DNA from 3 places in the Gottfriedia acidiceleris genome. Region 1 is predicted to be linked to each of the others. Evidence: predicted binding sites of a transcription regulator. Region 1 holds the regulator's gene; each other region holds the start of a gene.
What was found. Region 1 encodes LexA, which represses DNA repair genes until DNA is damaged. Its sites were predicted from a motif close to CGAACATATGTTCG; they were not measured.

Region 1 (7,626 bases):
CTGTTAATGGGATCGGTAGTGAAAGCATTTGCTCCGTTCCTTTCATGTTATTACCAAAATCATCAATCACTATAGCAAGCTTATGATTAGGCTCAGCAAATGCTGAAGAGCAGGTGATAGATAGAGCTACTAATATAGAGAAAATAGAAGTAATCCAAAGCTTCATCGGTAAATCTCCTTTTCCATTAATTACTATGCTCTACTATTTTCTGTGATTATAAAGAAAATAACCGTAAAAATTTGAAAAGAAACTAAAATGTTTAAATACAACAAGTATGTAATTTTGTAATCAATTTAATAAATAGATATTCAAATAAAATTAAAAGTAGAAAGTAGTCTATTGCTGCTCACTTATTTCAATATGATTAAATTTCACGAAAAGTTTATAAGAACTGCCATCGTGGGTTTAAATGAAGGAAGCAAATCAATTGTAGTTTCAATAGTGAGAACATGTAAGACTGATGTTTTGTTGTACAGCATCGTTATGAAAAACCTAAAGATTAAAAGGATTGAATTGAGTATCATTCTAAATTAATCCTCTTAAAAACTAAAAAATGAACAAATCAGCTTAGTATTTGTACTATTTCAGATCTTTTTTCTTGATATGAATTTAGACCAAACGAACTGTATTAATCCAGCGGTCAAAACACCTATAAGCGTATCCCTCATTCGATCCATCGCATAATCCTTTGATTGTTGTTCAAATGCAAAGACAAATAGAATTGTGAGGGCGACTTGGTGAAGTACTTTTTTGTCTAATTTTAAATATTTAGCAATATATGTACCAATTAAAATTAAAAGTCCTAAGTTCCATCCAGTGACTTTCAGATAACTGGCAATTATTACAGTAATACCAATTCCAATCATTGTTCCAATTACACGATTGATTGATAAACTAATTGTTTTGTCAATTGTCGATTGAACAGTAAGTATAAGAGAAACTGGACCTAAGTAGGGGTGTGAGGAACCAAAAAATTTTGAGATTTCCCATGCTAATGTAGAACCTATTGATAATCTCCAGATAAGACTAGTTATATTTTCAGATGCGTTCAGTGATTTTGTTTCTTCCATAAGCACCTCTAATAGAAACTTCTATTTTTTATATTATCCTCTCTAATTAAGCTATTATGTATAAGTTGTAGATAAGAATAAATAAGAAAGCAATTTTTGTTAACTTTGTTGATAAAGGATTATTTTTATGTACCCGCAAGGAATTCATATTTCCTTGCGGGTTTTATCAGTTATTCTTTAAAGTAAAAACTGAAATTTCTGGAACACTAAAAAATCGAAAGGGAAGCCTTGTATTTCCTATTCCCCATTTACGTATAAGTTCATAGGTTTAATATGATGATTTATTTTTTATAGCCCTTTAGTATAGATAGTTGCTAATGGCAGAGTATAAATTACTTCGTTTCTAGGTGAACAAGATTATTTCTTAAATATACAAAAAGTCTGGGAATAAATATTAAGAATTATAAGATTTTCAATTCATTTTCCAAACCCCTTTATAGTAAAGTAAGGGTTTTTAAATGTTCTTCTAAGTTCTACTATTCAAGCCATAAAGCAGCATTATGGGAATGTAAAATTTTTTACATAGAAGTACCTATTAAGCTATGAAAATCCATCTCGTAGGTTTTTACATCTATTGATGAATAACGACACCTGTACCAATTGGAACCATTGAGGATAATTCAAGAACATCCTTATTATACATTCGAATACAACCATGTGAAACAAAGTGACCAATTGTTGATGGATTATCAGTTCCATGAATTCCGTAATGTGGAGCGGATAGTCCCATCCATAGTACCCCAAAAGGTCCACCAGGATTTGGATCTTTATTAATAATTGTATAGGTTCCTGTAGGAGTAGGTGTAAGCATTTTTCCAACACCGATTGGGTAAGTTTTAAGCAGATTGTTTCCATCGAAAAGTTTTAGCTGGCGGTTTGATGTAGAAATGTAGATCCAATTAGTCATTTTATCAGCTCCAGTTTTTAACCATAGTATGAAGAAAGTTTAATAGTTGTTAAATACAAGAGGAGTAATAGAAATATGAAATTTAAATAAAAAAATAGTAAGTTTCTATTACTTATTCTACTATTTCCTTAGTACCAAGGTTGGAGCAAATGAATACTCTATAGGACAAGCACTTTAAGGAGAGGGTTAGTCTAATAGTGTCTAATACAATTAAATATTTTCAATCTGCTCAAGAGGTTTCAAAAAAGATTGGCTGGTTAACCGAAGTAATTTATACTCAATGGCAAGTAGAAACAGCACATTTTACGTCAAAAAATTTTAAGAAAAATAACAATATCGCAGGTCAAACATGGTATCCAGGCTTACCTCTTAGTAGTAGAGGAACAGCTAGACCTAAAAATGAGGGTGGATATTATATAAAATATAATGATCCTGTTCAGGGCTATGTTGATTTTATTTTAAATAATCCACTGTACAGTAAAGTCAAAACATACAAAACTGCTAATGAACAATTTCAAGCGATTGCTGATGCAGGTTGGGCAGTAGCCCCTAATTATGCAGATGTGCTCATCTCGGTTAATAATGCAAATATTAAAAATGGATTATATAAAAGGATTATTCAAATTGAATTACATCCTTATAAAGGGATCTTAAAAAAAGGATCAAGGGGAGAGCAAGTAAAGAAAATTCAGGAAAAAATAGGTGTTAAAGTGGATGGGATTTTCGGGATTTTAACCGAAAAAGCAGTGAAAGAATTTCAAAGAAAAAATGATTTAGTAGTTGATGGAATTGTTGGGGTAAAAACATGGGAGAAACTTTTCAATCCAACAAATCTATAAGGTATTTAATCATTTATAAAATGACCTGTATGATTTTAAATACAGGTTTTTTAATTTAAACCTACTACATAAAGGGATTGAAAGAATTTTATAGAAAAGTTAACAATAACGATCTAGGAAAGGAGAACGAAAGTGGAAATTAGAAATGCGGAAATGAATGATTGTGAATCAATCGTAATTCTAGATTCTCAAATTATATAAAGTCGAATTAGAGAACATCAAATTAAACGATCAATCGTAGAAAATCGATGCATTGTTTATGAAATGAATAAAAGGATAGTAGGTTTCATGATTTATCATAAATTTTTCTTTGGCCATTTATTTATTGATTTAATAATTGTTTCACCAAAAACTAGGAGGATTGGTATAGCTCAAAATCTCATGAAATATGTTGAAGCTTTTTCAGAAAAGAAATTATTTTCATCTACTAACAAATCTAATATCCCAATGCAAAAAGTATTTCAATCTCTAGGATATATTGAAAGTGGATTTATCGATAATTTAGATGAAGGAGATCCTGAATTTATTTATGTTAAATTAATAGATTAAACGATATTTTTGGTGATTTATTTTTTGATGAAGAATAAAAATATTTTATTACCCCAATTATTAGCCACTTTCCAATACCCATCTTAAATACTATATAAAATTATTCCCAACAGTTTCTCATACGTAGTTTGAAATAATCCTATCTTTTCATCGTTAAATTGAAAAGGTTTACTATTATTCACATAATTTAAAAAAATGTGTAAAAAGTCCTGATGCAATGATCGATTTGTTACTTTAGACTAATTAGTATAAAAAAATTTTAAATACATTCTTCCTGTTATTCTATTTTTCAGTACATGATGAATAGTAATAATATATAAATGCTCCAATTATATCACTACAAGGAGTGGAAATATGGATTTTAAAAGGGAATTCATCTTAAAAACAAAAGCAATATATAAAGAAACTGTTTCAGAAAATATGGCATACAGTAAGATGTGTGAGAAATTCGAATCATATTTTGTTGACTTAAAAGAGTCTTTAAAAAAGGAAATTGAAGTTTCCAATGGTGAGTTTGATATTATGATTGATAAAGATAGTGTTATTGAGGTCTTATTAAATCAAAGAGAGTTATTAATTACGATTGATGACGCTGGGGTAGTAGTTAGTATTAAATATTTTGACGAGGTGCAAAATGAACAGGTCGAAAATAAGATTGATATAATTGAATATGATGGTGGAGCATATAAGAGTCAAGTATTTCAATCACCTATTACTAGAAATATAATTGATAATTATTTAGCTATTGCGTTTAGAGATGATTTAGAGAAGAATTTTGAGAGTTATAGTGAATGATAAAGTGATTAATTTAGAAGTGATCTATTCCAACTAACGAATAGTAAGTCTAGAGCTTGGAACTTCCAAGCTCTTTTAATTTATTATCGTTCTTCCACTTGAAATCTTAAAACGGTTTTCAATTTTTCAGGTTGAGTTTTTCTTGCATCAGAAATGTAAATTTCTTTATGTGTTTTTTGAACTCTTTGTAGATGATTCACCATACAGAATTCTTCCATTAATTTAAAAGTTCTTGGCTCGTCATCATAGCTTCCGATGTGCATGGCTTGAACACATAAACCTTCAGTAATCGATTCTAGTTTTACGTTTGCTAGCAGTGGATTTTTCTTTTTTTGTTTAAGTTGATCTAAAATGATGTACGTTAAATCTTCTGTAACAAAGTCGGGTTGTCGTATCATTAATTTATATAGAAAATGTTCTTTATTTAAGTAGTCAAGTTTTCGACCTTCTTCATCTAAATCCCAAACACCTTCAAGAGGGAAGACAGTGTAATCAAAGTATCCTTCTGGAACTATACCTTTTTTGGGTAACATTTTAATGGCATATGCTAAAGAATAAAGCGCTTCGACATTTTCTTTAAATAATTCATTATTTGGATTACCTTTGCCTTCAATCGTTATATATTTAAAGGTTGGTATTTTAATTTTACTAGGCTTACTTTTTGGTAAATAAATTTCTTTTAAGCTTTTTCTCCACTCAAGTTTACTCACTAAAAAAACTCCTTTAATGATAAGTCAGTTTAGATTATTTTGCTTGTCTATACTTATGAAAAACAAAAAGCAATCACATAAAGATGTCATTGCTTTTAAAAGGTTTAATGATATGTACGATAAACTCCTATTACTTTTCCTAAAATTGATACTTGTTTTAATAAAATAGGAAACAGGGCATCATTTTCAGGTTGAAGTCTAAAATGGTCGCTTTCTTTATAAAAGCGCTTTACAGTAGCTTCACTATCTTCAGTCATGGCAACAACAATTTCGCCATTTTCAGCAGTGAATTGTTTTTTAACGATGACAAGATCGCCATTCAAAATACCAGCATTGATCATACTATCTCCTTCAACTCGTAACATAAAAACTTGTTCGTTAGATGGAGCGACAGATGTCGGTAAAGGGAAATATTCTTCTACATTTTCAACTGCAGTAATTGGAATACCTGCAGTTACTTTACCGATTACTGGAATGTTAATAATATCGTTATAGATTTCACTGTATGATGCTTGTACTTCATTCACAACAGTTGCTGTATCTCCAAGAATCTCGATTGCACGCGGTTTCGTAGGGTCTCTTCGAATATAGCCTTTTTGTTCTAGTCTCTCTAAATGACCATGTACTGTAGAGCTTGAAGCTAAACCAACAGCCTCAGCAATCTCTCGAACTGAAGGTGGATAACCTTTAATTTTTACTTCATCTTTAATATAAGCTAAAATTTCTGCTTGCCTTTTCGATAGTTTGTTCATTCGAATTTCCCCCTTGCCTATAAAGTAGATAATACGTTCCTCTTTATTTTTTTCATTATATCATGATAGGATAAGATATACAAACGTTAGTTCTATTTTTAATTAAAGTAGTTTTCGTGTTCGTATGGAGGGAACAGTTAATGAATGCAATAATTTACGCGAGAGTAAGTACAGCAAAGGATTCACAAGAAACATCATTGCATAGACAAATAAGTGAACTAACCGAATTAGGTGAGCGGATGGGAATGTGTATTCTAGAAACAATAGGCGAACAGGCTAGTGGGTATGAAGTAGAAAGAGAAGGGCTATTTCAGCTATTCCAAATTATAAAAGAGCATCAGGTTGATGCTTTGTTAATACAAGATGAAACAAGATTAGGAAGAGGTCATGCAAGAATCGCTTTATTACATTTTTTAAAAAGGGAAGGAATAAGATTATTTACCTCTTCACAAAATGGACAATTTCAATTAAGTGAAAGTGATGAAATGGTTTTAGAAATTTTAAGTATTGTAGAGGAATATCAACGGAAAATTCATAATATGAAAATAAAAAGAGGTATGAAAAAGGCAGTTGAAAACGGGTATAAGCCTCAAAAAAACTTAGAAGGTAGTTTAAACGCAGGTGGTAGAGATAAGTTGGAATTACCGATTTCCGAAATAGTAAGATTACGTCAAAATGATCTAACATTTGAAGAAATTGCTGCAACCTTAAAAGGATTTGGATATAACGTTTCAAAGGCAACTGTTAATAGAAGGTATAATGAACATATGAAAGAAATCTCCGATATTGAAAGCTAATGCAATTTATTGTAAGATGAGATACATTGAATAGAATATTAGACTCTGACTAACGATCACTTTCTTGGTGCATGCCTGCTAAGCGCGGTGCTCTTTACCCAAATGGTAAGATAGCTCGTCGTCAGACATTCTAGCAAAGAACATACAATTAATCGTCTGATTATTAAAGTGATGGAACTAACAATGAATAGATAAGATACAATTAAAGGAGAGGTTATTATTGGTTACTAAAAAAACTTTAGATAGAATAAATGAATTATCAAAAAAGTCAAAAGAAGTAGGTTTAAGTCCTGAAGAGAAAGTTGAACAAGATCAATTAAGAAAAGAATATTTAGCAGATTTCCGCTCTCGTATGGTCGATGAATTGACTTCAATTAAGATTGTTGATGAAAAAGGGAATGATATTACTCCTGCAAAGTTAAAATATGAAAAAGCAATGCGTAAAAAAAACTTACATTAAAAACATTTTTACAATATAAAATTTCATATTTTGTTAAAAATAATAGAAAAAGCAGAAGAATATTCTGCTTTTTTCTATTTCTTGGAAAGAATTTGTTAAAATTGTCAAAACTTAGTGTTAGTTATTGTAATAAATCATGGTAAATTATATGATAATATCTATGAATAAGCTAAAGGAGCGAAATTTATGTCTAATAATATTGAACAGTTAGCAATCAATACGATTCGTACATTATCAATTGATGCAATCGAGAAATCTAATTCTGGTCACCCAGGAATGCCAATGGGTGCTGCACCAATGGCATATGCATTGTTTGCAAAATTTATGAATCATAACCCAAAAAATTCAAAATGGTTTAACAGAGACCGATTTGTTTTATCAGCAGGCCATGGTTCAATGTTACTATATAGCATGTTACATTTATCAGGTTACGAAGTGTCAATTGAAGATATTAAAAACTTCCGTCAATGGGGAAGTAACACCCCAGGACATCCTGAATTTGGACATACACACGGTGTTGAAGCTACAACAGGTCCATTAGGACAAGGTATTGCGATGGCTGTTGGGATGGCTTTAGCAGAGCGTCATTTAGCAGGTACATATAATAAAGAAGATTTAAATATAGTTGACCACTTTACATACTCAATTTGTGGTGACGGAGATTTAATGGAAGGTGTTTCTGCAGAGGCAGCTTCATTAGCGGGACATTTACAGTTAGGGCGCTTAGTAGTTCTTTATGATTCAAA
Region 2 (7,626 bases), 260 kb from region 1:
ATGTTTCTATCTTGCTTTCCATTTCTTCTATCTGCTGTTGTTTTAAAACAAGAGATTCCTCTTTTCTTTCAAGAACAGACTCACGTTTTGAAAGTCCATCATCTTTACGATCTAAGTTCTCTTCTTTTTGCATTAAACGATTTTCTGACTTTTGTAGTTCACTACGACGGTCTCGAATTTCGTTCTCTGCATCTGTACGAATTTTGAAAATTTCGTCCTTTGCTTCCAATAAAGCTTCTTTTTTAATTGTTTCTGAATCACGTTTTGCATCTTCAATAATTTGATTTGCATGATTAGTTGCGCCATTTATTTTAGCTTCTGCAATGGACTTACGGACAAAAAATCCGACAGCATAACCGACTCCGAATGTGGCAAGCAATGCGAAGATGATCAAAATTATAGTATTTGCACCCATGATTTCACCTCCTCTTGCTATTTAGTTAGTTTCATTTTTGTCGGCTGTTATATTGTATAAATAATTGCATCAACATACAGCACACTTCAATTCAATTTTTCACAAAATAGTAATATTTTTTTAGAATATACACTTAAATATTAAATCTCTTACCAAATGATGTCAAGCCTTGTAAATCGCTTACTTACTTGATTTATCAATATTTATTACATTTTTACTAGATTTCATACATGAGAATCTAAATTTTATTCATTAAATTTTTTTTAAGATTTGATTAGTAAGTTAATTGATCGAATTTTTCATTCTTAAACTACTCACCACTTAACACCCTTACAGGTTGTTTGAAGTGGGAGATTCTTGGGAACTGAGCATACTTGCTAGTGTTATTTCTTTGCCAACAGAGGTTACTCTTATTTACCAAGCTATTTCCGTAGATTCCTACGGTTCTATCATTATTTAGGCCAAAGCCAATGTACGTAAACCTGCCTTCAGCTAGAATATTTTTACTGTCATTTATGTCTTAATCGTGATATTGATGGCAAATTGGACAGGTCCATTCCCTAATTACAAGAAATTTGAAATTATAAATATAAAAAATGCAGGCACTTTTAATAAGCGCCCGCATTTTTTGTAATTTTAAACTAACTTTTGATTACTCTTTTAATAAAGAGAATTGTTCTTCGTCATCTGTTTCAGTTATAGCAACAGGGTTATCTAAACCATGGTGAAGACGGATAGATTGTTTAATCGTATCACGAATTTCTTTATTTTCTTTTAAGAATTGCTTAGCATTCTCACGACCTTGTCCAAGACGCTCTTCATTGTAAGAATACCATGCTCCACTCTTAAGAACGATATCTAAATCCGATCCAATATCAAGGATTTCTCCTTCTTTAGAAATACCTTCTCCATACATAATGTCTACATCTGCTTGTCTAAATGGTGGTGCTACTTTATTTTTTACTACTTTAATCTTTGTTTTGTTACCTACAATATCATTACCTTGTTTTAATTGTTCAGCACGACGTACTTCTAAACGAATTGTAGAATAGAATTTTAACGCACGTCCACCAGGAGTCGTTTCAGGATTACCAAACATAACCCCAACTTTTTCACGAATTTGGTTAATGAAGATTGCGATTGTTTTTGACTTGTTAATTGCACCAGAAAGTTTACGTAATGCTTGAGACATTAATCGTGCTTGTAGACCTACGTGAGCATCACCCATCTCACCTTCAATTTCTGCTTTTGGAACTAATGCAGCTACTGAGTCAATTACGATAATATCAATTGCACCACTGCGTACTAATGCTTCAGCAATTTCAAGTGCTTGTTCACCTGTATCTGGTTGAGATAATAATAACTCATCAATGTTTACACCTAATTTTTGAGCATAAACCGGATCTAATGCATGCTCAGCATCTATAAACGCCGCTTGTCCTCCATTTGCCTGAACTTCAGCGATTGCATGTAATGCTACAGTTGTTTTACCTGAACTTTCAGGACCATATACTTCGATAATTCGACCTCTTGGATATCCACCCACACCTAATGCAACATCTAGTGCTAACGATCCACTAGAAATAGTTGAAATTTGGCGGTCAGTTTGTTCTCCAAGTTTCATAATTGAACCTTTACCGAATTGTTTTTCGATTTGTTTTAAAGCCATATCTAATGCAGCTTGACGATCACTCATTTAGATTCCTCCTTCAGGATTCATTTATCTCTTAACTATATAATAACTGTTTTTTGTTCGTTTGCCAACAAAAAAATAGAACGTTTATTCGATATTTTTCGTATTTAAACTTGTTTTTTAAAGAATAGAAACGCTTGTTTCGTATTTTTCGGTCTATAAAACTAGATTTTTATTAATATCGAAACTATAAAATTAAAAAACTCGGCTAAATTAACCGAGCTTTTTTATTATAAAATATTCTATTTCATTTTATAAGTCTTGACTTTCAAAACTTGAATTAATTAATTTAATCAATAAGTTCGCGCCATTTTTGACACTTGATAATCTTATTTGTTCTCTAGTACCACTGAATTGAAACTCTTTTACAATTGAATCAGAATCACCAATTTTTATACCGATAAATACTTTCCCTACCGGCACATCTTCTAATGTAGACGGTCCTGCTTCACCAGTAAAACTAATTGAAATATTACTTCCTGTTAATCTTTGAATATTTTCAACTAGTGATTTTGCACACTCTGCACTTACTGCACCACTTTTATTAAGAATGTCTGATGGTACATGTAAAAGGTTTTGTTTCATTTCATTAGAATAACAAACAACACTCCCCTTAAAAATGGACGAATTCCCAGGAATATCTGTCAGTCTTTTACTGAACAGACCTCCAGTTAAACTTTCAGCAGCAGAAATAGTCAGTTTAAAATCTTTTAACTTTCTTGATAAAACTGTAAACAAGTTTTCATTATTTGTACCATATATAAACTGCCCAACACGGTCGCGTATTTTTTCTTCAGCTTGTCCAATTAGTTTTTCTGCCTCTTGTTCATTACTAGCACTTGCAGTAACTCGAAGCATTACTTCTCCCTCACTCGCTAAAGGAGCAATTGTTGGATTTGATTGATTTTCAAGTAAATCAAGAATTTCAGTTTCTAAAATCGATTCCCCGATGCCAAAAAACTTAAGCTCTTTGGAAATAATCGTACTTGCTTCCTTTCCTTTTAAAAAATAAGGAATTAGTTCTTTCTCAACCATCGGGATCATTTCTTTAGGTGGTCCTGGTAATAATACAAATTGTTTATTTTTCGCTTCAAGAACCATTCCAGGTGCCATACCATTATTATTCAATAAAACATATGCGTTATTAATGACTAATGCTTGTTTTTTATTATTTTCAGTCATTGGTCGATTTACTTTAATAAAATATTGTTCAATATAATCTAGTGATTCATCGTGGTAAACAAGTGATTCTTGAACAAATTCTGCAACAACTTCTTTCGTTAAATCATCCTTGGTTGGTCCAAGTCCACCAGTTAAGATGATTAAATCACTTCTTGATGAAGCAATTTCTAATGCACTTTTAAGTCGTTCGGAATTGTCTCCTACAACTGTTTGGAAATGATGGTGATATCCTAATGCAGATAAATGTTTAGCTAAAAATTGAGCATTTGTATTTGCAATTTGACCTAAAAGTAGCTCTGTACCTACTGCGATGATTTCAGCACGTTTCATATCATTTCCCCCTCTATTCATTACATTGATTTAAGAAGAACATCTCTATTTTTATAAAAATAATCCCAACCAGAATATACTGTAAAGAATAATGCGACCCAAAGTGATACATCCGCAATCGAAAATGGTAAGAAATTCAATGGGAAGTCATGTAAGAAATACGCTGAAATGGCAACTATTTGTGCCCAAGTCTTAATTTTACCTAGCATTGCAGCAGCATGAACTTCTCCAGAACCAGCTAAAATCATTCGTAAACCGGTTACAGCAAACTCTCTACTTATTATGACAATCGTAATCCACGCAGGAACATAATGAAAATCAGTTAAGATAATTAATGCTGAAGAAACAAGTAATTTATCAGCAAGTGGATCTAAAAACTTACCAAAATTAGTAACTAGATTTAATTTTCTTGCGTAATAACCATCTATAAAATCAGTAACTGAGGCAATAATAAAAATTGCAGCCCCTACTAAATGATTTATTGGTATTGAATCACCCATTAATGTAACTTTTCCCCATCCAAAATCAATTAAAACGGCAATCATAAATAATGGAATTAGACAAACCCTTGACACTGTGATCTTATTTGGTAAATTCATGGTAAAACCCTCCAAAACTTTCTAAAAATGAAGCATTTATAATAAATGAATAAAAGCCATCTTAAAGATGACTATTGATTCATTTTTAAATTTTTAATCGTAATCTTTTGGTGAACAGCATTTGTTGGACTAACTGGGTATTTAAATACCTCATCGTTAATTCGTAGCTCAACATTGTTAGAAGCACCAATATTTACAGTTACTTCAGTTTCATCTGTTAAGTCGTAGTTTTGAGTTTGTCCTTTTTTTAAAATTCCGGAATAGAACATTTTTCCATCAGCATTTTTTAAATCTACATAACTTTCACCATTTGCAACTATTTCTATTTTAAATACATCCGTACCAGATAAAGAAATAGTAGTTCGTTTACCCGCTGCAGAGTCAACAGTAATTTTTTGCGCTGGCGTTTGCTCAGTCACATCATTTTTCGGTTTCTCTGTTTTTTTCTTATTATTAACTTTTGCCTGATCTAGCGCATTATTTTTTGGCTTTTCAATTTCAGAATTAGAGTTAGATTGAGATTGATTAGTATCCGCAGATTTTCCATCATTTTTTGATGGGAACATCATATAAATAGCGATGCAGATTCCAATGATAAGAATTGCTACTAGTATCCTTGGTAAATAATCCATTATTCGTGATGACTTTACATTGCTTAATGGTTCTTTCAGCTTCGATGATCTACTAGGAATTTCTTCATGCTTTACTTCTTCTACTGTACTTGCCACAGTTGATTCTTCTACTTCTGGCTTTTCAGTTAGAAATCCAGAAACGTCAACACCAATTGTTTCTGCATATTGTCTGATAAATGCACGAACATAAAATTGCCCTGGCAATATTTCATAATTACCTTCTTCGATTGCTTCAAGATAACGTTTCTGAATCTTCGTTAACTCTTGTACATCGTCAATTGATAAACCTTTCGCTTCTCTTGCTTCTCGTAAATATTTTCCTAATTCTGTCACAAGTTACACCCCAACTAACTTTAAAAATCAAACATCGAGAACGAGTTGTGTCCATTTTTATCCATTTGGTCTACAAGTTCATATTTAATTTCTTCATTTTCATCATTTCTTAATTCAATTATGTAATCAAAATCTTCTAAAGAGTATTCAGTTTGCTGTACAAATACATCAGGATGCTCCACTACTTTCACAGAAGACATTGCCATAATTTCGCGAACCAATTGCCAATGTTGCTCATTTGCTCTTCTATGAGAAAGAATGCCATCAATAATAAATACATTATCTGAATTATATTCGTCTTCTATTAATTGACTTCTTAATGTTTGTTTAATTAATGTAGATGAAACAAATAACCAGCGTTTATTTGCACATACACTTGCTGCTACAACTGATTCAGTTTTACCAACACGAGGCATCCCTCTAATTCCAATTAGCTTATGACCTGGCATTTTAAATAACTCTGCCATAAAATCAACAAGCATACCTAAATCATCGCGAACAAAACGAAAAGTCTTTTTATCATCTACGTCACGTTGAATATAAGTACCATGTCTTACAGCTAAACGATCTCTTAGGGTGGGCTTTCTAAGTTTAATTATTGTTATATTGTCCATAGTATTTAAAATTGATTCAAATCTAGTAATTTGATCATCGTTATCGCAACCAAGTAACATGCCGCGTTTCATTGTGTCGACACCATTGATTGTTAAAATATTAATCCCTAGCATACCGATTAGCGATGCAATATCTCCAAGTAGTCCAGGGCGATTCTTATGTATTTCATACTCAAAATACCATTCGATTAACTCCATACCTATACCCCCTATTTGTTAACTACTTAACTCTCCATTTAATAATAAACGATTTCGCCATAATATAAAAGGTAAAATATGTGAAATAAATAACTTTCGACCGGAAATTTTGCTATGAAGTATGCCAACCGCCGTTTACTCCTAGAATTTGACCAGTTATATAAGAAGATTGTTCGGAAATTAGGTAATTTACAGTATTCGCAATTTCACTTGGAAGAGCTAAACGATTCATTGGAATTTCATTGGCAATATCCTTTAAATCTTCTTCACTAAAGGTTTTTAACATTTTCGTTTTTACAGCACCTGGAGCAACAGCATTTACTTTTATTCCACTTGGCCCTAGTTCTTTAGCTAATGCCATTACATAGGCGTTTTGAGCACCTTTAGTAGTTGAATATAAAACTTCACATGAAGCACCAATTTGTCCCCATATAGACGAAATAACGACGATACTACCAGATTTTTTAGCCACCATATTAGGAAGAAAATGATTGACTACCTTAATCAAACTTTTGATATGTAATTGAGTCATTCGATCAATCTCTTCATCTCTTACATCATTAATCAAACCAAAGATTGAAAAACCCGATGCATACACAATTGAATCGATTGTATCATTTATTTGTGATGTTAAAATTTCAACCCCATTTTCAACTGACAAGTTCGCTTGAACGAATTGGCAACTTACTTCAATCTCATTAGCCAATTCGATCAGTTCATTAAGTGGCTCTTTCTTACTATTATAATGAACAATTAAATCATATTTTTCATTGATTAATTTTTTTGAAATTGCTAGGCCGATGTCACCACTAGCTCCAATTACTAGAATTCTTTTTCTCATTTATTATAATCTCCATTTATTCGAGGTTTTAATTCAAGTTTAAAGAGTATTAAGAAATATAAAGGTAAGCGCGGAAGCTCTCTTAAAAATTTTTATTAATAATAGTACACATAAATTCTTGATAAACCCTTAAATTTTTTAAATTTCAAAAAGCATCCTAAAAAGGATGCTTTTAATTCATTCAATGAGGAAGAACAAAGAATTCACTCATATAGTCTTCATTTATTAGATGACTAGCACTTTCTTTTAAATCCTCTACAGAAATAGATTGTAACACAGATACAATGTCAAATAAATGCATATCTAAGAACGCATATCGCGTAAATTGGTTAGCGATATATTCTGGAGAATTTAATGAGCGTAGGAATCCACCAATTTTCTTTTTAACTACGCGATCCACAATTTCTTTTTCCCATTGATGATTTTTTGAGTCTACTAACACTTCTTTTATTTTCTCAGAAAGTTTTTCAGGTGAAGTAGAATCTCCTCCGATGATTGCAAAAGCAAAACCATTTTCTGCTGAATAATCATATGAGAACGTATCATCGATTAAGCCGTCTTCATACATTTGTTGATACGTATTTGAGCCTTTACCAAATAAATAATCAAGTAATACAGATATAGATAATTCATGCTTTAATAATTCGCTTCCACCTTTAGGTGCAGAAAAGTCTTTTACGCCAACGAGTACTTTCGATGATTGGACATTCATATGTAACACTTTTTTCTTTTCTGCAGATTCAGGAGTTTCTTCAGGGAAAAATCTCTTAATTTCAGTTGCTTCTTTAA
Region 3 (7,626 bases), 1.0 Mb from region 1:
TCCAATTCCTAAAAAAATAACGAATGCAACTATAACTTTTATTATTCGATTTCGAAGCTCATCTAAATGGTCAATGACACTCATTTCTTTTTCTTGCATAATTTCCCCCAAAGCAAACTGTGAAAGTATTTTATTACACTTTAAATTGTATAAATTGGCTAGCGATGTCGATTTTGTACATTACTCGATTTAGTTTGCCAAATTTAGGAATAAAGTGTAAGTGCAACTACGTCTTTAGTCTTTGCCTAAAAGGCTCGCCAATCGACTAGTTTTCTATAATATTGAGCTTCCTATATTTTGTCAGAAAAAAGAACAATCGTCAATGAATATAAAGACTTTAATTATTCTTAAATTACCATCATTTGTTAATTTATTCATATGAAAACTAACCTTATCCGACTATAATAAAAAGTATGAGTATGTAAGATAAGGAAGGTACCTATTTTGGATGGAAAAAGTCATGTAATTGTAGGATTATTTGCAACTGGTGTCACAATGTATGCAACAAAAAATGATTCTATGACCGTCCCACTTATTGTTGGTGCAATCAGTAGTTTGGCTCCTGATTTAGATCATCATAATGGTTCATTAACAAAAAAAGTTTCAATGCCGCTAAAAATTCTTTTCAGCTTATTATTTTTAGCAGTTACATTATTTATTGTTGTGAAGACAGGGAAGTTAATTTATTCTGGATCATGGATTTATGCAGTAGGTATTCTCTTATTATTTATTATTTGTGTTAGCTGGTTACGGAATTTAAAAACAATATTAATGTTAACAGGCATATTAATTGCAGTTATTGGCTGGTTTTTCTTTTATGGTTATTGGTCAATCTTTGCGCTTGGATTATTTATTGCTGTTTCTTCGAGATTAAAGCATCGTGGACCAACACATTCTCTTTACTTTTTAGCTGTTTGGAGTGGAATTTGTTATTTACTGCAAAAAGACCTAATGATAAATGGATTATGGTTAGCTGGTACAGTCGGTTATTTTTCTCACCTTTTAGCGGACCAGTTGTTTACAAAACAAAGTATTAAGTGGCTATAGACCTCTTTATTTTGTCACATTTTTTTATTAAAAAAGATCCATACTAAGAAAGATGTGATGATGAAAGAAGGGTCAATTTTGAAAAAAATAAATTCTCTAATATCCATGTGGATTTTGTTTTTTATGCTTTTTTTGTCAATCCCGGTTGATGCAAGTAGTAATACGTATAATCATCAACGTATTAAGGTGAATACTAATTCCTTTGTTTCTAGCAAAAAACCATCAACGCAACTTGCAATTAGGAGATCGTATCGTTCTAATAGAAGTTATCGACCAACAGCACCTAGGTCGAGTTATCGATCTTATAGAAGTCCTGGAAGGAATTTTTTAGGGTATGCAGGTGCATTTGGGTTAGGCTCTCTTTTTGGTTCGATGCTAAACCCATTTGGTGGCTACTATGGTGGTCAGCAGTTTGGTTTTTCATTTTTTGGATTACTATTAGATTTTTTAGTAATAATAGTGATTATTTGGTTTATTAAGAAAATCTTTCGTAGAAACCGATATTAACTTTCCCCTTCCCGAGGTGACTTGTGAAAATCTATTTTGATGAACAAGATGTTGCTAATGCGATTTGTGTATATGCTGCTGATTTGGAAGGGGTTCGACCAGAAAGCGTACAAATTGAATTTCAATTTAATGAAGATGATGGAGTAAGCTGTGAAGTATCAGCTAATCATCGGAATTTAATCTATTTCGAGCAACAAATATCTGACGCAATTGGTTTTTACTTGGAAGAGATTCATCGTTTTTCATCCAATGCAATGGAAATCATTATTGGTTTTGATGAAGAAGATGGAATTACGAGTGAAATATCATTTATCTATTCATAAAACCCGAGAGAGAACTGGATGTTCTTTCTCGGGTTTTTTCGATTACTTAGGCATAATTCGTTATGTATTCGTAAACAATATCTTGTACTAATTCGTATAATTCACGGTCATCATTTAATTGTTCGGTAACGATTTGTTCGTACAGTTTATCTAGCATATCAGCTGTAATCCACTGTTCGTGTTCTCCTCTATATTGCATTAACGCTCGTTTAATCATCTGCTTTACAAACTGTCTATCCACTTTTAGTCTTTCCTCCCTTAAGCTATTTTTAGTATAGCTAAAATTTTGTATTGTTCCTAGCGAAAAAAATTTATTGAAATCGAACGTATATTCGTTTAATATATGTTTATAATAAAAAATAAGAACATTAGTTCTGCTATTTTTTGGAAAATCGGAGTGATATGTATGAGCATTTGTTATGAAGAGTTACCACATCATCGGATATTATGCATCGATATGAAGAGCTTTTATGCAAGTTGTTCTGCGGTCATGCTCGAATTAGATCCATTAGAATGTTATTTAGCAGTTGTTGGAGATGTGGAGAGGGAAGGAAGTATCGTACTTGCAGCTTCCCCGCGATTAAAAAAGGAATTTGGGATTAAAACAGGATCAAGGGTTTTTGAAATACCAAAAGATCCGCGAATCAAAATTGTAAATCCCTCAATGTCAAAATATCTAGAAATCTCAACGAACATAGTAAAGTTATTAAATGAATTTGCCCCTTTAGAGGATTTACATGTATATAGTGTTGATGAATGTTTTTTAAAGGTCGATGGAGTGAAGAGATTATGGGGGGACGCATGGGAGATTGCCGAAAAAATTCGTAATGAGATTATGGCAAGATTTCAATTACCTTGTTCGATTGGGATTGGGCCGAACATGCTTTTGTCGAAGCTCTGCTTAGATTTAGAAGGAAAAAAAGATGGGATAGCAGAGTGGACTTATGAAGATGTAGAAAAAAAACTATGGCAGGTAAGTCCTCTTAGTGAAATGTGGGGAATCGGTAAAAGAACCGAACGAACTTTAAATACAATGGGTATTTTTACCGTAGGACAGTTAGCGAAATATCCTCTTCATTTGCTGGAGAAGAAATTCGGAGTGATGGGAAATCAATTATATCATCATGCGTGGGGAGTAGATCTATCTGAGCTAGGTGCGCCAATAATGAACGGACAAATTAGCTTTGGTAAAAGCCAAATATTAATGAGAGATTATACGAAAGTCGAAGAAATTAAATTTGTTATTCGTGAAATGTGTGAAGAGGTTGCACGCCGAACTCGTAATGCTAGGAAGGCAGGACGTACGATTACATTAGGAATTGGATATAGTCGGGAAGAATTCGGTGGAGGATTTTCCCACGCATATACAATGGATGAACCTACAAATATTACGTCAGATTTGTATGAGATTTGTACAAAACTATTTGATCGATATTATGAAGGGAAGACAGTTCGGCAAATTCTTATTTCTCTTTCGAATATTGTAAGTGATGAAATCATGCAGTTAAATTTGTTTGATCAGAAAAAACCTCAAAAGCGCAATTTAGGATATGTGATGGACGCAGTCCGAAAAAAATATGGATCATCTTCGCTCCTCTGGGCTGTTTCTTATGCGGAAGGAGGAACAGCACTTGCCCGAAGCAAGCTGGTAGGTGGACATAAAGGTTAAAATTTCCTTTTGTCCTTTTCCCCCTGCAAGTAAAAGCCACTAGTTCTACCTAAGGTAAAAAGAGAAGAAAAGGAGAAGAATGCTGATGATTCGTGACCGTGGCACGATTAAATGGACGTCAATGATGTTACCAGAACATGTAAAAATGCTTCGTGATTGGAAAGTATCACAAAATTATGAACAACAAAAAGATGTAGATGAACAACTATTAGAGGAAATGAACCGTCATCTTCAACAGGCAATTCACGAAGATGAAAGTGTACAAATTACTTATTATAAAGACCACTATCACCATAATGTAAAAGGAAAAATAGGGAAAATTAATTTACACCAAAATAGGCTATCTATTTATGAAGAACAGGCTGGATATATGGAGCTGTTATTAAGTGATATTGTGGACGTGAAAATTGGATCTTGAACAGCAAAAAAAAAATAATTAACCATTAACGAAAATCCCCCCTTTTTAAGTACATATACATCGAAAGGGGGAGTTGAAATGGCACAAATTGCTACTCAACAACTAACATTGTATGTAAATTTACATGCAGGAAAAGATGCACAAGGAAAAATCATTATCAAGAGGAAGGCATATAAAAATGTCCGAGTTGATGTTGATTTAGTGAAGCTAAGTGAAATCGGTAATGCCTTAGCATCATTGCAAGACCTACCATTAGTAGAGCTAGAAGTATTAAGCAATGGACTACTTTTAAACAGTCTATAAAAAAGGAGGAAAGAGATATGATTCAAACATTAGAGCTTAAATTTTTAAATGAAAACGAAAAGGTTGTTACGCTAACAGTAGACAATCCAACAATTCCAGTTAATCCAACATTAATCAATCAAGTAATGGATAAAATTGTAGCAAACAACGTATTCACTTCTACAAGTGGAATTGTCGTAGCCAAACAAGGCGCACGCTTGGTTGGTAAGGAGATTATTGAGATCGAGTTATAAGCTTATTAGGAAAAGAGTTTTGTAAGCAGTTTAAGACCTTCTGAAATGCAGAAGGTCTTTTCAGAGGTGTAAAATATACATGAGTCAATACCAGAAGTTTACAAAAATTTGGAAATTAATTGACAAAGTACAAAAACTTGAGTTTCAGACTGATTGCAAGCGCTTGTCTTTCGAGGCGCGAAGCCTGGTGAGGAGCGGAGTTACCTTTGACGGTAATGAGCACCGCAGACAGGCGAAGCAACGAAGAAAGCGAGCGTTTGTCAACAGTCTGAGACCTTCTGAAATGCAGAAGGTCTTTTTTTGCGTTATAATAATAAAGAATGAACTCATAAAATAGAAAATAGTTAAATTGTAATAAGAATGCTTTAGTAGAATTTGAGAATATAGCATTCAGATTATAAGAGAATAGTAGAAAAGGAGAGAACGACATGGCACTAATTGCAATTGATATGGATGGTACACTGGTAAATGGTAAGAATGGAATACCAATGGAAAACATTGAAAGCATCCGAGCGGCACAAAAGGAAGGAATCCATGTTGTCATTTCTACAGGTAGAATGTATGAAAGTGCGAAGGAAGTATTAGATGAGGCTGGTCTAACTTGTCCAATTGTTTGTTTAAATGGCTCTCAAATATATGACTATGAAGCGAAAATTTTACACAACGATTCAATGGATAAAGAAATTTTTGCGAAAGCCTTAAGCATATGTGAAGCAGAAAATAAAACATTTATTATTAGTACTAGTGAAGGATCATTTACAAAGTGTCGAGATACACTATATGATGAATTTTTCACTGATAAGCAAACTGGCAAGAAACACAAAGTGACAGCTACTTTAAGAAAGGTTCGAACTTATTCTTCTATTGAAGATTTTCATGATCTTGATGTATATAAAATATTATTCCTTTCCAATAAAGAAGAGGTTATTAGTCGCATTCGTCTAAAACTAATGCAAGAAGAGGGTCTGCTAATTACTTCGTCAGGTTCAAATAACGTTGAAATTAATGCAGCAAATGTAAGTAAAGGAGCGGCATTACTAAAGCTTGCACCAATCCTTGGAGTAGATTTAAATGAGAGCATGGCAATTGGAGATAGTTTTAATGATGTCTCTATGTTTAATCGAGTAGGTTTTCCAGTAGCTATGGGAAATGCGAAAGAAGAGCTAAAAGGTCACTGTACATTTGTTACAAAAACAAATGAAGAAGCAGGCGTAGCTCATGCAATTTATCATTTTTTAGATCAAAAACAAAAATTAAAGCAAAGTTAAATTCAGTTTATAGACTGGCAAAAGAGAGAAATCAAAAGTCAAAGTACTTTTGAGACTCTCTTTTTTTATGTCAAATGTTGCTGATTTCTAACAATTGACATTGTTCCATTTTGCAGTCTTTTCCACACCTAGTAGACACTTCTTATTCCTTTCACCTATTTTAAAGACATAAAGCTTGTATAGGCTAACATAATCTAAATATAAAAGGATGTGGAGTGTTAAAATGGATGCAGCCTTAGGGGTATTTCCTATCATTATTATGCTTTTTTACATTGCAATTCCTGTAGGTCTTATAGTAGTAATCTCCTACTTCTATAAATTATTTAAAATCCGAAACGAGGAATTAAAGAAGCAAAATGAACTATTAAGTCGGATTGTAAATGTACTTGAGAGGGCATAGACGTTCACAATACTATATGATTAAAAAGAACTTAGTCCGATGACTAAGTTTTTTTAATCTATTAAAATTGAAAAAAAATAAAAAAACTAGTAGACATGCTGTAACGAAAAGAAAAAACTTTCATATTAATAACATATATCAACAATTATAGACAAGCCTTTAATATGTTACTCCTAAGAGGATTTATGTCTAAATAATAAGAAAAGGTGATAGTATGAAATACCCAAGACCGCCAAGACATCATTTTCCACCAATACCTCCTGGCGAAAGTTTTGCATTTGTTACTAATAGTGGTGGAACGGTTTCCGTTAAAAAAGAGGGTACAATTGTAACTTTTCCATCATTTCAGTATGTAGGTGAAGGAATTACAATTGATCAAGCAAATGATCGATTAACAGTTGAGGTACCAGGTAATTACTTTATTACTTACACAGTGAATTTAAATGCACTATTAAACGTATCTACAAGACTATTAGTAAATGGTAGACCTATAAATGCATCAGCAATCGTAAATGAAGTGAATAGATCCATTTACGGTAGCCAAATGATCTTACCATTAGATGCTGGAGATACAATTTCACTTCAATTGTTTGACTTTGTTGGAGATGTTAAATTGTTACAAGGCGCTGGAGCTACAATTAATCTATTCAGAGTTCATTAGTACAAGTTATAATCGTTACCCCTAAAAAGATTCCCTATTCTGTTACAAGAATGCACTGCTTTAAAAAAGTAGTGCATTTTTTAATAGGTTAAAATCATAAAGTAATAAAGGTGAATCTATTAATAAACACGAAAGTACATATCGTAAAGTATAAAATTAAAAAGGGAGAATGATCTATGAGTAAAAAAGAGTTTCTACTAGATCAATTAGAAGTCTGCAGAAATGTTGAAAGTTGGATTCAACCTTTAAGTGTAGCATTGGAGAATTTAAGTTTAGAGGATATAAGTTGGAGGCAAAATGATTTTACTCATACGATTAGTGAAATCGTATACCATCTGTATTTCTATAATGAACGATGGTTGAAAAGATTTAAAGGAGAAATACCAACTGAGGTGATTGAAAGTAATGCTTCGACTTTTCGAGAGATGGAAAATTTAACAAAAGAGGATTGGCAGGCGCTTGTTAAACGGTTGGATGAGAATTTAGCGAATTGGCAGCTAGCTATAAAAGAAGCAGATGAATCAAAGCTTTATGAACAAATTCCAAATTTTCCAGTAGATGCAATCTGGTGGAGAGCGTTATCTAATCTATGTACTCATAATGCTTATCATATTGGGCAAATCCTCTACATACGAAAAGCACTAGGTTCATGGGTATCAAAAGAAGAGTAGGAAGCTAATACGGGTAAAAAACATCATTAAATAATTTATATTCCGTATAAGAAATAGTAAGCTATTTTGGAAGAAGTGGTAATGGATGGAAATAGAATTGAAAAAAGATAAATAAAGGAAAATGGG

Region 2: a site for LexA is predicted at 2,189-2,202, ahead of recA (recombinase RecA). Genes of this name have one in related genera too.
Region 3: a site for LexA is predicted at 2,199-2,212, ahead of MY490_RS08435 (YqzH family protein). Genes of this name have one in related genera too.

The regions. Positions count from the first base shown of each region.
Region 1 is NZ_CP096034.1:2,758,444-2,766,069, reverse strand. It holds gene MY490_RS13185 (divergent polysaccharide deacetylase family protein) at 1-166, opposite strand, end outside; gene MY490_RS13180 (FUSC family protein) at 586-1,071, opposite strand; gene MY490_RS13175 (L,D-transpeptidase) at 1,643-1,978, opposite strand; gene MY490_RS13170 (glucosaminidase domain-containing protein) at 2,176-2,817, shown strand; gene MY490_RS13165 (GNAT family N-acetyltransferase) at 3,082-3,366, shown strand; gene MY490_RS13160 (hypothetical protein) at 3,721-4,161, shown strand; gene MY490_RS13155 (GyrI-like domain-containing protein) at 4,245-4,871, opposite strand; gene lexA (transcriptional repressor LexA) at 4,976-5,623, opposite strand; gene MY490_RS13145 (YneB family resolvase-like protein) at 5,764-6,420, shown strand; gene MY490_RS13140 (DUF896 domain-containing protein) at 6,641-6,880, shown strand; gene tkt (transketolase) at 7,067-7,626, shown strand, end outside.
Region 2 is NZ_CP096034.1:3,013,674-3,021,299, forward strand. It holds gene rny (ribonuclease Y) at 1-415, opposite strand, end outside; gene recA (recombinase RecA) at 1,068-2,111, opposite strand; gene MY490_RS14335 (competence/damage-inducible protein A) at 2,361-3,620, opposite strand; gene pgsA (CDP-diacylglycerol--glycerol-3-phosphate 3-phosphatidyltransferase) at 3,641-4,219, opposite strand; gene MY490_RS14345 (helix-turn-helix domain-containing protein) at 4,291-5,184, opposite strand; gene MY490_RS14350 (DUF3388 domain-containing protein) at 5,205-5,996, opposite strand; gene ymfI (elongation factor P 5-aminopentanone reductase) at 6,109-6,837, opposite strand; gene yfmH (EF-P 5-aminopentanol modification-associated protein YfmH) at 7,019-7,626, opposite strand, start outside.
Region 3 is NZ_CP096034.1:1,754,581-1,762,206, forward strand. It holds gene tatC (twin-arginine translocase subunit TatC) at 1-99, opposite strand, end outside; gene MY490_RS08420 (metal-dependent hydrolase) at 445-1,047, shown strand; gene MY490_RS08425 (hypothetical protein) at 1,126-1,554, shown strand; gene MY490_RS08430 (DUF2653 family protein) at 1,578-1,877, shown strand; gene MY490_RS08435 (YqzH family protein) at 1,924-2,118, opposite strand; gene MY490_RS08440 (Y-family DNA polymerase) at 2,284-3,546, shown strand; gene MY490_RS08445 (YolD-like family protein) at 3,632-3,964, shown strand; gene MY490_RS08450 (DUF1659 domain-containing protein) at 4,043-4,267, shown strand; gene MY490_RS08455 (DUF2922 domain-containing protein) at 4,285-4,500, shown strand; gene MY490_RS08460 (Cof-type HAD-IIB family hydrolase) at 4,929-5,768, shown strand; gene MY490_RS08465 (hypothetical protein) at 5,992-6,168, shown strand; gene MY490_RS08470 (BclA C-terminal domain-containing protein) at 6,383-6,829, shown strand; gene MY490_RS08475 (DinB family protein) at 7,006-7,500, shown strand.